3 regions of the Streptomyces sp. NPDC048496 genome follow, and region 1 is predicted to be linked to each of the others. Evidence: riboswitches for the same ligand, from Rfam matches in the RefSeq annotation. Region 1 holds a riboswitch; each other region holds the start of a gene.
The links. A riboswitch is a leader RNA that binds a small molecule or an ion and turns the genes downstream of it on or off. The one in region 1 is predicted to bind thiamine pyrophosphate.

Region 2: it holds a riboswitch for thiamine pyrophosphate, as region 1 does, so the genes downstream of both, thiO (glycine oxidase ThiO) here and thiC (phosphomethylpyrimidine synthase ThiC) in region 1, are expected to answer to the same signal.
Region 3: it holds a riboswitch for thiamine pyrophosphate, as region 1 does, so the genes downstream of both, ACGFSA_RS11285 (thiamine ABC transporter substrate binding subunit) here and thiC (phosphomethylpyrimidine synthase ThiC) in region 1, are expected to answer to the same signal.

What each region holds. Positions count from the first base shown of each region.
Region 1 covers NZ_JBICXB010000001.1:64,850-69,940, reverse strand. The annotation lists gene ACGFSA_RS00315 (DUF5326 family protein) at 1-69, shown strand, start outside; gene ACGFSA_RS00310 (IclR family transcriptional regulator) at 316-1,086, shown strand; gene ACGFSA_RS00305 (SsgA family sporulation/cell division regulator) at 1,188-1,625, shown strand; gene ACGFSA_RS00300 (YibE/F family protein) at 1,707-3,044, opposite strand; TPP riboswitch at 3,115-3,248, shown strand; gene thiC (phosphomethylpyrimidine synthase ThiC) at 3,241-5,031, shown strand.
Region 2 covers NZ_JBICXB010000037.1:52,227-57,317, forward strand. The annotation lists gene pknB (Stk1 family PASTA domain-containing Ser/Thr kinase) at 1-1,313, opposite strand, end outside; gene ACGFSA_RS26665 (thiazole synthase) at 1,437-2,231, opposite strand; gene thiS (sulfur carrier protein ThiS) at 2,234-2,452, opposite strand; gene thiO (glycine oxidase ThiO) at 2,449-3,657, opposite strand; TPP riboswitch at 3,655-3,767, opposite strand; gene ACGFSA_RS26680 (hypothetical protein) at 3,819-4,178, shown strand; gene ACGFSA_RS26685 (NAD(P)/FAD-dependent oxidoreductase) at 4,257-5,091, shown strand, end outside.
Region 3 covers NZ_JBICXB010000008.1:44,747-49,837, reverse strand. The annotation lists gene rlmN (23S rRNA (adenine(2503)-C(2))-methyltransferase RlmN) at 130-1,236, shown strand; TPP riboswitch at 1,278-1,394, shown strand; gene ACGFSA_RS11285 (thiamine ABC transporter substrate binding subunit) at 1,468-2,589, shown strand; gene ACGFSA_RS11280 (ABC transporter permease) at 2,706-4,355, shown strand; gene ACGFSA_RS11275 (ABC transporter ATP-binding protein) at 4,375-5,091, shown strand, end outside.

The sequences.
Region 1 (5,091 bases):
CTGGTCGGTGGCCTCGTTTTCGTCGTACGGAAGTTCATGTCCTCCTCGTCCTCGCGCGGCGACTGGTAGGGGCGGGCGGTCACCAGTCGGGCAATTAGCCCAGCTGAGCTAAGCGCAGGACGAAACGAGGCCCCCTGCTTACACGGCCTATACAGTGGCAGTCCGCTGCCGCCGCCTGGGAATTAACTGTCCGTCACCGCTGTGCCCAGTGGTTTGTGCATACGCCCGGTCTCCGGACCTCAGGTTTGCGGCAGGACCGTGGGGGCGGCCCCCACGGACGGGCCGACCGCCCGTCGCCATGCCTGGGGGTGACTTTTGACCACGGCATCGAGCACCGCTGTTCCGACGTTGATCGGTTCGGTTCAGCGGGCGTTGAGGCTGTTGGAGGCTGTGGGCGCCCATCGGGACGGGGCGCCCGCGAAGCAGCTCGCACGGGAAGCGGGACTTCCTCTTCCTACCGCCTATCACCTGCTGCGCACCCTCACCCATGAGGGCTACCTGCGCCGCGCGAACGGTGTTTTCCTCTTCGGTACTGCCGCAGAGAGGCTCGTCGACGACGGCTGTCTGCAGAATCGTCGCAGCAGAATGACCCAGTCGCTGGCCCGCTGGCGCGACATCATCGGTGCGCCGGTCTACTGCGCCGTCTACCGCGAAGGTGAGATCGAACTCATCGCGGTCGCCGACACCCCCGCGGCACCCGCGGTGGACGAGCGGGCCTCGTTCCGGGAGACCGGGCATGCCCATGCGCTCGGTCAGTGTCTGCTCAGCCGGCTCGACGAGAAGGCCCGTGAGGACCATCTGGACCGCCACCCCGTGCGGCCTCTCACCCGCTATTCGGTGCGGGACCGACCGGCGCTTCTTGAGCGTTTGAGGTCGTTGGAGCGGATGGAACCTGTCATCGAACGACAGGAGTACGCCCTGGGGACGGTCTGCGCGGCCATCCCGATCACGGCCGGATTCACTGCAGCCGCCATGGCGATTTCCATGCCTCTCGACCAAGAAGATCGATTGCTCCCCGCAGTCGAACGACTACGCAATGAAGTGGCAACCCTCTTGCGTTCGTTCGTGTTCTCTATCAGTATCTGAAAAATCACTCCTTGTGATCTGCTATCGCGTGCACCACGATGGCGTCAATAGGGCCATGGGGGATCATTCCTGGCCAGATTCAACTACTGCGGGGTTGGACGATGCGCGAGTCGGTTCAAGCTGAGGTCATGATGAGCTTTCTCGTTTCCGAGGAGCTCTCATTCCGTATCCCGGTGGAACTCCGGTACGAGGTGTGCGATCCGTACGCGATCCGGATGACCTTCCACCTGCCCGGCGACGCCCCCGTCACCTGGGCTTTCGGCCGTGAGCTGCTGCTGGACGGCCTCAACAGCCCCAGCGGCGACGGCGATGTGCACATCAGCCCCACGGAGCCCGAGGGACTCTCCGACGTACACATCCGGCTGCAGGTCGGGACGGATCGCGCCCTGTTCAGGGCCGGTACAGCGCCACTCGTCGCGTTTCTCGACCGCACGGACAAGCTCGTACCCCTCGGGCAGGAGTGCACGCTGAGTGACTTCGAGGGCAGCCTGGAAGAGGCGCTGGGCCGGATCTTGGCCAAGGAACAGAACGCCGGCTGAGGAAGAACTGCGCGGACGGCCTACTGGCCGATCGAACGCTCTATCTGCCGAACGGGTGATATGTGCTCTGCGTCGAGGTGCTCAATGCCTCGCCCTGCGACGCCGGCCCCTCCCACCCCGTACGGGTGCCGAAGCTCCTGCTTCCGCGCCGAGCCCTGTGCGGTCCGCGGAGACGACCAGTGCCGCGAGCGCCGTCGTCACCGGCACCGAGGCGACCAGACCGATCGAGCCGACCAGCGTCCGGACGATCTCCTCCGCCACGAGCTCGCTGTTGGCCACCGTCCCCACGCTGCTCTGCGCGATCGAGAACAGCAGCAGCAGGGGAAGCGCGGCGCCTGCGTAGGCGAGCACCAGCGTATTGACCACCGAGGCGATGTGGTCGCGACCGATCCTGATCCCTGCCCGGTACAGCTTTCGCACACCCATGGTCGGGTCCGCCTGGTGCAGCTCCCAGACCGCCGACGTCTGGGTGACCGTCACGTCGTCGAGCACACCGAGCGAACCGATGATGACGCCGGCCAGCAGCAGGCCGCTCATGTCGATGTGAGGGTAGAGGCCGTGGATCAGACCGGTGTTGTCGTCGGTGTTCCCCGTCAGGCTCGCCCAGCCGATGAAGAGCGAACCGAGCAGCCCGATCAGCAGCAGTGAGATCAGGGTGCCGATGACCGCGACCGAGGTACGTGCGGTCAGGCCATGGCACATGTAGAGCGCGATGAGCATGATCGCGCTGGCCCCGACGACCGCGACGAGCAGCGGATTCGACCCCTGAAGGATCGCGGGGAGGATGAACAGGGTCAGTACGGCGAACGACACCGCGAGCGCGACCAGCGCCATCAACCCGCGCATTCTGCCGACGACGACCACTGCGAGAGCGAAGATCCCGGCCAGCAGCGCCATCGGGAACTTCCGGTTCACATCCGTCACGGAGTACTGCAGGTCATGGGGCGCGTCGGGGGCGTACGCCACGACCACGCCCTGGCCCTCGCGCAACTGCCGAGGGGCGTCGGGGTGAACGATCTCGACGAACGTGCGCCCCTTGTCGTGTCCGGTCGTCACCTCGACCGTGGCCTTCTCGCACAGCCCCGGTTCCTGACCGGCGCCCGCGTCCCCCGATGGCGTTGTGGTGCCGCCCGTGACCGGCGTCTGCGCGGCATTCACGTCCTTGCAGTCGACCTTGTCGACGTTCACCACCTTGCCCTGCTGGGTCTGCTGGTCGAAACCGACACCGGTGCGCTCGTGCGCGGGCGCACCGCCCGGCCAGAGAACCAGCAGGCCGACAACGACCGCGGTGGCGAACGGGATCAGCACGGCCGCGATGATCTTGCGCAGATGCGTGGAGACCGGCGCAGCAGGGCCGTGGCTGTGCGAATGCCCGTGCTGATGGTCCTGCGATCCGGGGGCGCTCTGAAGGGACGTCACCGGGCGATCATCGCAAGAAGGAACAGGCCCTCTGTCCAGCACGCCGGAACAGGCGCTAGCGTGGTGGCACCTTTGCACACGCGGGAGCTCGGAGCACCGGGCTGAGAGGGCGCTGATATCCGTACATCCGTACGGGACAGGCTGCGCCGACCGCCGAACCTGTTACCGGGTAATGCCGGCGTAGGGAGTAGGTCTCATGACCACATCGGACGCACGCACGCCTGCCTCGAACCAGAGCGACGAGGCCGGCACGTCCATCGGCTGGCACAAGGGATACGTCCAGGGCTCGCGCCCGGACCTCCAGGTGCCGGTCCGAAAGGTGCACCTCACCAACGGCAAGCACGTGACGCTGTACGACACATCGGGGCCGTACACCGATCCCGCCACCGAAACCGACGTACGGCGCGGTCTCGCACCCCTGCGGGAGAACTGGATCACCGCCCGCGGCGACACCGAGGAGTACGTGGGCCGCCCCGTCCGCCCCGAGGACGACGGGCTGGGGCACACGTCGCCGCGCGGCGGACTGCGTAACCTCGACGCCGTCTTCCCCGGCCGTCCTCGTCGGCCGCGCCGCAGCCGCGACGGGCAGCCCGTCACCCAGCTCACGTACGCCCGCCGGGGCGAGATCACCCCGGAGATGGAGTACGTGGCGATCCGGGAGAACGTCGAACCCGAGGTCGTACGCGAGGAGATCGCGGCCGGCCGGGCGGTCCTGCCGGCCAACGTCAACCACCCGGAGACCGAGCCGATGATCATCGGCAAGCGGTTCCTGGTGAAGGTCAACGCCAACATCGGCAACTCCGCGGTCACTTCCTCCATCGAGGAGGAGGTCGAGAAGATGACCTGGGCGACGCGGTGGGGTGCCGACACGGTCATGGATCTCTCCACCGGCCGCAACATTCACACCACCCGCGAGTGGGTACTGCGCAACTCCCCCGTGCCGATCGGCACCGTGCCCCTCTACCAGGCCCTCGAAAAGGTCGACGGCAGGGCGGAGGAGCTGACCTGGGAGATCTACAAGGACACTGTGATCGAGCAGGCCGAGCAGGGCGTCGACTACATGACGGTGCACGCCGGCGTGCGGCTGCCGTATGTCCCGCTCACCGCCCGGCGCAAGACCGGGATCGTCTCCCGCGGCGGGTCGATCATGGCCGCGTGGTGCCTGGCGCACCACAAGGAATCGTTCCTGTACGAGAACTTCGAGGAGCTCTGCGAGATCCTCGCGACGTACGACGTGACGTACTCGCTGGGCGACGGACTGCGCCCCGGTTCGATCGCCGATGCCAACGACGAGGCGCAGTTCGCCGAACTGCGCACGCTGGGCGAGCTCAACTCGGTCGCCAAGCGGTTCGGCGTCCAGACCATGATCGAGGGCCCGGGCCATGTCCCGATGCACAAGATCAAGGAGAACATCGACCTCCAGCAGGAGATCTGCGAGGAGGCGCCGTTCTACACGCTCGGCCCGCTGACCACCGATATCGCCCCGGCGTACGACCACATCACCTCGGGCATCGGCGCGGCGATGATCGCCTGGTGGGGGACGGCGATGCTCTGTTACGTCACGCCCAAGGAACACCTGGGCCTGCCCAACCGGGACGACGTGAAGACGGGCGTCATCACCTACAAGATCGCGGCCCACGCCGCGGACCTCGCCAAGGGGCACCCAGGGGCGCAGGACTGGGACGACGCACTGTCGGACGCGCGGTTCGAGTTCCGCTGGGAGGACCAGTTCAACCTGGCACTCGACCCGGACACGGCGCGGGAGTTCCACGACGAGACACTGCCGGCCGAACCGGCGAAGACGGCCCACTTCTGCTCGATGTGCGGCCCGAAGTTCTGCTCGATGAAGATCAGCCGAAGCATCTCGGAGCAGTTCGGCGGCGACGAGCCCGCGGCGACCGAGGCCGAGATCGCCGAGGGCATGATGAAGAAGTCGGCAGAGTTCGCGGCCGCCGGCAACCGGGTGTACCTCCCGCTCACCGACTGAGTAGCCGTACCGGAGCGGCCCGAGGCTCCCCCGGAAACCGCCGGGGGAGCCTCGGGCCGC
Region 2 (5,091 bases), on a different contig from region 1:
TCCGGGCCGCGCGACACGGTGATCGTCACCGAGCCGTTGCCCCGGATCCGGGCGCCGGACTTCGGATCACTGTCGATGACCCTGCCGCGCTCGACGCTGTCGCTGTAGGCCCGCTTGACGCTCTTCAGCTCCAGCCCGGAGTCGGAGAGCCGCTGCCCGGCCTCCTTCTCGGTCTGGCCGAGGAGGGAGGGGACCCGGGTGAACTGTCCCGAGTTGATGTACCAGACACCGGTACCGGCCCCGAGCACCAGCAGCACGGCGAAGATCGCGACAAGCATTCCGCGCCGCGGCCCGCGTCGGGCCTGCCGGTCCTGCTCGGGCGGCAGCGGCGGGGGCATCTCCAGCCGGCTGGTGTGGTGGGCCGTGCCCTGACCCTCCGGGAGCACCCGGGGGATCACACTCGTGCGGTCCTCGGCGACGTCGTGCACCTCGGCGAGGGCCTGCGGCGGTACGGCGTCCAATTGTTCGTCGGTGAGCGCGGCGCGCGCGGTGCGGGCCTCGGCCAGCAGGGCCACCGCGTCGAACGGGCGGACCTCGGGGTCACGGGCGGTGGCGCTCGCGACCAGGCGGTCCAGCTCGACCGCGAGCCCGGGGACGGCGGCCGAGGGGGCCGGGACGTCCTCGTTGAGGTGCTGGTAGATGACCTGGGCGGGGGAGTCACCGGTGTGCGGCTTGGCGCCCGTCAGCATCTCGTACAGCACGACACCGCAGGCGTACACATCGGCGCGGGTGTCCGCCGTGCCGTGCTCGATCTGCTCGGGGGCGAGGTAGGAGACGGTGCCCAGGACGGATCCGGTGGTGTTCGTGACCGCGCCCACAGCCCGTACGAGACCGAAATCCGCGACCTTCACCCGGCCGTCGTCCCCTATCAGGACGTTCTCCGGCTTCATGTCGCGGTGCACGAACCCCGCCCGGTGTGCGGCACCGAGCGCGGCGAGGACCGGCTCCAGGATGTCCAGGGCGGCCCGCGGCTGCAGGGCGCCGCGCTCGCGCAGGATGTCGCGCAGCGTGCAGCCCGCGACGTACTCCATCGCCAGGTAGACGTACGCCCCCTGGGCGCCCTGGTCGAAGACCGCGACCACATTGGGGTGGGCGAGCCTGGCCACCGACTTGGCCTCGCGGATGAAGCGCTCGACGAATGAGACGTCGGTCGCGAGCGCCGGGTGCATCACCTTGAGGGCGAGCACCCGGTCGAGCCGGGTGTCCATGGCCCGGTAGACCGTGGCCATCCCGCCCACGGCGATGCGGGCATCGACGCGGTAACGGCCGTCGAGCAGCTGCCCGACAAGGGGGTCCTGGAGGGTCTTATCCACGCAGCCGAGTCTACGAGCCACCGCGGACACGACCGACGGGCCGGGGCGATCCCGGGTCCGTACTGCAGCCGAGCCGTGACAGGGACATGCGCTTCAGCAGCGTACGGACCCGGGGACGCGCGCTCAGAACGCCGCCCGCTCCGGGTCCAGTACCGCCCGCCCCTCCACCGGTGAGGAGGCCTCGGCGAAGTGGCGCCGCGGGATCCGGCCCGCGCGGTACGCCAGCCGCCCGCCGTCCACCGCGTGCCGCATCGCCGCCGCCATCAGCTCGGGCTCCTGCGCCCGGGTCACCGCCGACGCCAGCATCACCGCCGCGCACCCCAGCTCCATCGCCAGGGCCGCGTCCGAGGCGGTCCCGGCGCCCGCGTCGAGAATGACCGGCACCCGGGCCTGCTCGACGATCAGCTGGAAGTTGTGCGGATTGCGGATGCCGAGCCCGGAGCCGATGGGGGAGCCGAGCGGCATGATCGCCGCGCATCCCACGTCCTCCAGTTTCCGGGCGAGCACCGGGTCGTCGCTGGTGTACGGCAGGACGGTGAACCCGTCGTCCACCAGGGTCTCCGCGGCGTCCAGCAACTCGATCGGGTCGGGCAGCAGAGTCCGTTCGTCGGCCACGACCTCCAGCTTGATCCAGTCGGTGCCCAGCGCCTCACGGGCCAGCCGGGCGGTCAGCACGGCCTCGCCCGCGGTGAAGCAGCCCGCCGTGTTCGGCAGGACGCGGATCGAGAGGCGTTCGAGGACGGAGAGGACCGAGCCCTGCACGGTCGGGTCGAGGCGGCGCATCGCGACGGTGGTCAGCTCGGTGCCGGACGCCGTCAGGGAGCGTTCGAGCACGTCGAGGCCGGCCGCCCCGCCCGTTCCCATGATCAGCCGGGAGCCGAACGTGATGCCACCGAGGGTGAAGAGATCGTCGGACATGGTCAGCCTCCCTGGACCGCGGTGAGGACTTCGATCCGGTCGCCGTCGGCGAGGGCGGCGGCCGACCAGCGGCTGCGCGGGACGACGGTCTCGTTGAGGGCCGCGGCGACCCCGGAGGGCGCCGCCGTCAGTGTCGCCACAAGGGCCTCCAGAGTGGTGCCCGCGGCGATCGAACGGGGATCGCCGTTCACGGAGACGGTGAGCGGACGGGAGTCGGTCATGCGGGCTGCTCCTGACGTACGGAGGCGGAGGGCGGTACGGGGGCGGGTGCGAATCGTCCGGGGGCGAAGGGGCGGGCCACGGCGGGCAGCTCGCCGGTGGTCAGCAACTCGGCCATGGCGTCACCGGTGACGGGGGTGAGCAGCACGCCGTTGCGATGGTGGCCGGTGGCGAGGTGGAGGCCGGACAGGGCGGTGGGGCCGAGCAGCGGGGCGTTGTCCGGGGAGGTGGGGCGAAGGCCGGCTCGGGTCTCGGTGAGCGGCAGTTCGGTGATGCCGGGCACCAGCTCGTGGGCGTCGCGCAGCAGCTCGTACACCCCGCCCGCCGTGACGGTGGTGTCCCAGCCCATCTCCTCGCTGGTCGCGCCGACGACGAGCTCGCCGTTCTCGCGCGGGACGAGATAGACATGGCTGCCCCGGACCACGGCCCGCACGGTGCGGGTGAGGAACGGTGCGTAAGCGGCGGGCACGGTCAGCCGGAGCACCTGTCCCTTCACGGGTCGCACCGGGGGAACGACCTCGTCCGGCAGCCCGGCGAGCCGCCCGCTGAGGCTGCCCGCGGCGAGTACGACCTGGTCGGCGGCCAGCTCCGTACCGGCCGCGAGTACGGCTCCGGCGGCCCGGTCCCGTGCCACCCCGAGGCGTTCCGCCCAGTCGCGGTGGAAGACCACCCCGGCCCGTTCGCAGGCCGTCAGCAGAGCGGCGGCCAGTCGGCGGGGATCGACCTGGTGGTCCCCGTCGACCCGCAGACCGCCGCGCACGCCCGGCGCCAGCATGGGCTCCAGCCGACGGCACTCACGGCCGGTGAGCCACTCCGACTCCAGCCCCGAACGCTGCTGCAGCGCGTGCAGCTCCCGCAGATGGGCGCGGTCGTCCGAGTCCAGGGCGACCGCCAGGGTGCCGCAGGCGCGGAAGCCGATGTCCTGGCCACTCGCCGCCTCCAGTTCGGCCGCGAAGGCCGGGTAGCGCGCGGCGGACGCGACATTGAGGCCGAGCAGCATCTGCTCGCCGTAGTGGAGTTCGGTGACGGCGGCGAGCATCCCGGCCGCGACCCGGGCGGCCCCGCCGCCCGGGTCGGGGTCGACGACCGCGGTGCGCAGACCGCGCTGCGCAGCCCGCCAGGCGGTCACCAGACCGATGATCCCGCCCCCGATGACGAGGACGTCGGATTCTTGTGCGGATACGGATGTGTTCCCGGAAGAACGCATGGGCGTCCAGCCCCTCCCTTCGCCGGCATGACCCGGATCAGGTTCGTACGGTCGGAGGCCGCCCAGCCTCCCTCTCAGCCCGGTGCGTCCGGGCTCCCGCGAGTGTCTTACGGTGGCCACCCTAGACCCCGTTCCCCGGCCCCTGTAAGGGAGCAGCCACCGTGGCCCGTTCGCTCGACGGACTCGTCCTCTCGCCGGTCGCCGACCAGGCGCCGGGCCAGGTCGGCACCCGTACCCGCTTCACGTACCACGAGCAGGACGGCCGGATCTGGGCCGAGTACGCGGGCGGCGACGTGGTCCGGGGCCATCTCGTCGGCACCAGGACCGCCGATCGACTCGACTTCCGGTACGTCCAGTTGAAGCAGGACGGAACGACATCCTCCGGACACTGCCGTTCCACCGTCGTCGAGCTCGCCGACGGCCGCGTGCGGCTGGACGAGCGGTGGGAGTGGGAGTCGCAGGAGGGCAGCGGGACGAGCGTGGTCGAGGAGTGTCTGGCTGACGGGCCGTCAGGTGTTTAAGGTGGACAGGTGAGCGAGCAGCAGACTGAGCAGCCGGACCGGCGGACCGAGCGCCGCATCGTCATCGTCGGTGCGGGCATGGCCGGTGTGCAGACCGCGGTGGCCCTGCGGGAACAGGGCTTCACCGGCCCGGTCACCCTGATCGGCGCCGAACCCCACCAGCCCTACGACCGGCCGCCGCTGTCCAAGGCGGTGCTGCTCGGCGAGGCCGAGGACTCCGCCTTCGACATCGACTTCGAGGCGCTCGACATCGAGCTGCAGCTGGGCCGCGACGTGACCGGCGTCCGGTCCGAGGCGCACGAACTGGACACCCCGACGGGCCCCGTCCCGTACGACGTCCTGGTCATCGCCACCGGCGCCGAACCGGTCGAGCTGCCGGGCTCCGAGGGTGTGCGCGGCGTCCATCTGCTGCGCACCCTCGACGACGCCGCACGGCTGCGGCCGGTCCTCGGCGAGCAGCACACCGTCGTGGTCGTCGGTGCCGGATGGATCGGCGCGGAGTTCGCCACCGCGGCCCGCGCCGCGGGCTGCGAGGTCACCGTCGTCGAGGCCGCCGACCGGCCGCTCGCGGGCGTCCTGCCCGCCGAGGTCGCCGCTCCGATGGCCCGCTGGTACGGGGAGAGCGGCGCGGAACTCCTCACCGGTGCCCCGGTGGCCCGCATCGAGCCCGGCCGGGTGGTCCTCGCCGACGGCCGCGCACTCGCGGCCGGAGCGGTGGTCGTCGGGATCGGCGCCCGGCCCGCCACCGCCTGGCTGGCCGGCTCCGGCATCGCGCTCGGACCGGACGGATCGGTGACCGCCGACGAAGCGCTGCGAACCTCGTTGCCCGATGTGTACGCCGTCGGGGACTGCGCCTCCTTCCCCTCCGCGCGATACGGCACGCGCCTCCTCGTCCACCACTGGGACAACGCCG
Region 3 (5,091 bases), on a different contig from region 1:
ACAGGACAGCGGACCCTCACTCCTCTGTCTCGGCGAGGATCACCGCCGGCCGGACGCGGTCGCACCCTGTCCCGCCTGAGCCGGCGACGACAGCTGGCACCACGGCGTGTCTGCGACACTGGAGGAACCATGCCTAAGCCCGGAGAACTCACTTTCGTCGCGCCCCGCGGAGCCAAGAAGCCGCCGCGGCACCTCGCCGACCTCACGCCCGCCGAGCGCAAGGAAGCCGTCGCCGCGATCGGCGAGAAGCCGTTCCGCGCGCAGCAGCTGTCGCAGCACTACTTCGCGCGGTACGCGCACGACCCCGCCGAGTGGACCAACATCCCGGCCGGTTCACGGGACAAGCTCGCCGAGGCGATGTTCCCCGACCTGATGTCCGTGGTCCGGCACATCAGCTGCGACGACGACACCACCCGTAAGACGCTGTGGAAGCTGCACGACGGGACGCTGGTCGAGTCCGTCCTGATGCGCTACCCGGAGCGGGTGACGATGTGTATCTCGTCGCAGGCCGGGTGTGGGATGAACTGCCCGTTCTGCGCGACGGGGCAGGCCGGTCTGGACCGCAATCTGTCGACCGCCGAGATCGTCCACCAGATCGTGGACGGCATGCGGGCGCTGCGCGACGGGGAGGTTCCGGGCGGGCCCGCGCGGCTCTCCAACATCGTCTTCATGGGCATGGGTGAGCCGCTCGCCAACTACAAGAGGGTGGTCGGCGCGATTCGCCGGCTGACCGACCCGGAGCCGGACGGTCTCGGTCTTTCGCAGCGCGGCATCACCCTCTCCACCGTGGGCCTGGTGCCGGCCATGCTGCGCTTTGCCGACGAGGGCTTCAAGTGCCGTCTCGCCGTCTCGCTGCACGCGCCGGACGACGAGCTGCGGGACACGCTCGTGCCGGTGAACACGCGCTGGAAGGTGCGCGAGGTGCTGGACGCGGCGTGGGAGTACGCGGAGAAGTCCGGCCGCCGGATCTCCATCGAGTACGCGCTGATCCGCGACATCAACGACCAGGCCTGGCGCGGTGATCTGCTCGGCCGGCTCCTCAAGGGCAAGCGCGTCCATGTCAACCTGATCCCGCTCAACCCGACGCCCGGCTCGAAGTGGACCGCTTCCCGGCCCGAGGACGAGAAGGCGTTCGTCGACGCGATCGCCTCCCACGGAGTGCCCGTGACCGTGCGGGACACCCGCGGCCAGGAGATCGACGGGGCCTGCGGGCAGCTGGCGGCATCCGAGCGCTGAGGCCGAAAGAGCCCGTGTAACCTGGGCCCGAAATCAACTTCATATTCCGACAGGGGAGCGCCACAGCGCTGAGAGTGCGGCACCGAGGACAGGTTGGCCGCAGACCCTCTGAACCTCGCCCGGGTCATTCCGGGTAGGAAGTTCGGTCATCAACTCATGCTGTTGCGCCCTGCCCGCTTCTCCAAGGGCAGGGCCGCGTCTCTTCCTGGTCAAACCCAGGAGGAATTCATAATGAGCACCACCCGCACCACGCGTGGGACCAAGCAGCTCGCGGCGACGGCCCTCGCTGCCGCGCTCGGCGTCACGGCACTCGCCGGCTGCGGCAGTTCCGACGACTCGGCGTCAGGGGCCGGTGACACGAAGGGTTCCGGCTCCAAGACCGTGACCCTTGTCAGTCACGACTCGTTCAACGTCTCCAAGGACGTGCTGAAGGCGTTCACGAAGGAGACCGGCTACACGGTCAAGGTGCTGAAGAGCGGTGACGCAGGCGCTGCCCTCAACCAGGAGATCCTGACCAAGGGTTCCCCGCGCGGTGATGTGTTCTTCGGCGTCGACAACACGCTGCTCTCCCGCGCCCTCGACAACGGACTGTTCACCCCGTACGAGGCGAAGGGCATCGACCGCGTCGCGGCCGATGCCCAGCTGGACGCGGCCAAGCACCGGGTCACTCCGATCGACACCGGCGACATCTGCGTCAACTACGACAAGAAGTACTTCGCCGACAAGAAGCTCGCGCCGCCGAAGACCTTCGACGACCTGGCGAAGCCCGCGTACAAGAACCTTCTCGTCACCGAGAACGCCGCGACCTCGTCGCCCGGTCTCGGCTTCCTTCTCGGCACCGTCGCCACCTACGGCGAGAGCGGATACCAGGACTACTGGAAGAAGCTGAAGAGCAACGGTGTGAAGGTGGTCGACGGCTGGGAGCAGGCGTACAACGAGGAGTTCTCCGGGTCCGCGGGCGGCAAGAAGGCCAAGGCGGACCGGCCGCTCGTCGTCTCGTACGCCTCCAGTCCGCCGGTCGAGGTGCTCTACGCGAAGCCGCAGCCGAGCGAGGCTCCGACCGGGGTCGCGACCGGGACGTGCTTCCGGCAGATCGAGTTCGCCGGTCTGCTGAACGGCGCGAAGAACGAGGCGGGCGGCAAGGCGCTGCTGGACTTCCTGATCAGCAAGAAGTTCCAGGAGGACATGCCGCTCAACATGTTCGTGAACCCCGTCACCAAGGACGCGAAGCTGCCGGAGCTCTTCACGGAGTTCGGCGCCACGGTCGACAGGCCCACCACGGTGGCCCCGGACGCCATCGCCAAGAACCGTGAGCAGTGGGTCCGGTCGTGGTCCTCGCTCGTAGTGAAGTAGCGAAGAGTCCCGTACGCGGTCCGGGCGCGGGCGGGAAGGGTTCGCGCGCCCGGTCCGGGCTCGCGCGTCCCCGGCGCGCGGGGGCGTGGCGGGGGAGCGTGGTGCGGCTCGGTCTGATGGCCGTGCCCGTCGCGTTCTTCGCGCTGTTCTTCGCCTACCCCGTCGTCGCGATCGTCGGCCGCGGGCTGAACGCCGACGGCGCCTGGCAGTTCGGCCGGATCGGCGAGGTGCTGACCCGGCCGGACATCCTCGACGTCCTCTGGTTCACCACCTGGCAGGCCCTCGCGTCGACTGCGCTGACCCTGTTGATCGCGCTGCCCGGCGCGTATGTCTTCGCCCGCTTCGACTTCCCCGGCAAGCAGGTGCTGCGGGCGGTCGTCACCGTGCCGTTCGTCCTGCCGACCGTCGTCGTGGGGACGGCCTTCCTGGCGCTGCTGGGGCGCGGCGGTTTCCTCGACGAACTGGCGGGCGTGCGTCTCGACACCACGGTGTGGGCGATCCTGCTCGCCCATGTCTTCTTCAACTACGCGGTCGTCGTGCGGACCGTCGGCGGGCTGTGGTCGCAGCTCGACCCGCGGCAGGAGGAGGCCGCCCGGGTGCTGGGCGCCGGGCGGTTCGCGGCGTGGCGGCGGGTCACTCTGCCGGCCCTCGCGCCCGCGGTGGCCGCCGCCGGGCTGATGGTCTTCCTCTTCACGTTCACCTCCTTCGGTGTCGTACAGATCCTCGGCGGTCCGGCCTACTCCACGCTGGAGGTCGAGATCTACCGGCAGACCGCCCAGCTCCTCGACCTTCCGACGGCCGCCGTGCTGACGCTGGTTCAGTTCGCCGCGGTCGGCGCGATCCTGGCCGTGCACGCGTGGACCGTGCGGCGCGGGGAAACGGCGCTGAAGCTGGTCGATCCGGCGCGTACCTCCCGCAGGCCGCGCGGCACCGGGCAGTGGGCGCTGCTCGGCGGGGTCCTGCTGACGGTACTGGTGCTGATCCTGCTGCCGCTCGGTGTGCTCGTGGAACGTTCGCTGGACACGCCCGGCGGCTTCGGCTTCGGCTACTACCGCGCCCTGCAGTCCGCGGAGGCGAGCGGCAGCACGTTCCTGGTCGCACCTCTCGAAGCGATCGGGAACTCACTGCAGTACGCGCTGGTCGCGACTGTGATCGCGCTGATCGTCGGCGGGCTCGCGGCGGCCGCGCTGACGCTCCCCCAGCCTCGAACGGACTCGGCCGGGGGGACCCCCCTGGCCGGGCGGCTGGTCCGGGGTTTCGACGCGCTGCTGATGCTGCCTCTCGGGGTGTCCGCCGTCACCGTCGGCTTCGGCTTTCTGATCACGCTGGACAAGCCCCCGCTGGACCTGCGGACTTCGTGGATCCTGGTGCCGCTCGCCCAGGCGCTGGTCGGCGTTCCCTTTGTCGTACGGACGATGCTGCCGGTCCTGCGGGCGGTGGACGGCCGGCTCCGGGAGGCGGCGGCGGTGCTCGGGGCGTCGCCGCTGCGGGCCTGGCGCGAGGTCGATCTTCCGCTGGTGCGAAGAGCGGTGCTGGTCGCGGCGGGCTTCGCGTTCGCCGTGTCGCTCGGCGAGTTCGGGGCGACGGTGTTCATCGCGCGGCCCGACAACCCGACCCTGCCGGTGGCCGTGGCGCGGCTGCTGGGACGGTCCGGGGAGCTCAACTACGGGCAGGCGATGGCGCTCAGCACGATTCTGATGCTGGTGTGCGCGGTGTCGCTGCTGCTGCTCGAACGTATCCGCCCGGACCGGTCCAGGGAGTTCTGACGATGCTCGGGGTGTGGACATGCTGACACTGGAATCCGCCACGGTCCTCTTCGGGAAGCGGGCGGCGCTCGAAGCGGTGGATCTGAAGGTCGCGGACCACGAGATCGTCTGTGTCCTGGGGCCCAGCGGCAGCGGCAAGTCGACCCTGCTGCGCGTGGTTGCCGGACTGCACCCGCCGGACGGCGGCCGGGTGCTCCTCGACGGCGTCGACCAGGCCGGCGTGCCGGTCCACCGGCGCGGTCTCGGCCTGATGTTCCAGGATCATCAGCTCTTTCCGCACCGGGACGTCGGCGCCAACGTCGCCTTCGGGCTGCGCATGCACGGCGTCACACGCGGCGACCAGGACCGCAGGGTCGCCGAACTTCTCGAACTGGTGGGTCTGCCCGGCGCCGAACGGCGGGCCGTCGCCGCACTGTCCGGCGGAGAACAGCAGCGCGTCGCCCTCGCGCGGGCGCTCGCCCCGCGGCCGAAGCTGCTGATGCTGGACGAGCCGCTCGGCCAGCTGGACCGCAGCCTGCGCGAACGCCTCGTCGTCGAACTGCGCACCCTGTTCGCCCGGTTGGGGACGACGGTGCTCGCCGTCACCCACGACCAGGGCGAGGCCTTCGCCCTCGCCGACCGGGTCATCGTGATGCGCGACGGGCGGATCGCCCAGGCGGGCACCCCGTTGGAGGTCTGGCAGCGCCCTGCCTCAGCGTTCGTCGCCCGGTTCCTCGGCTTCGACAACGTGGTGGAC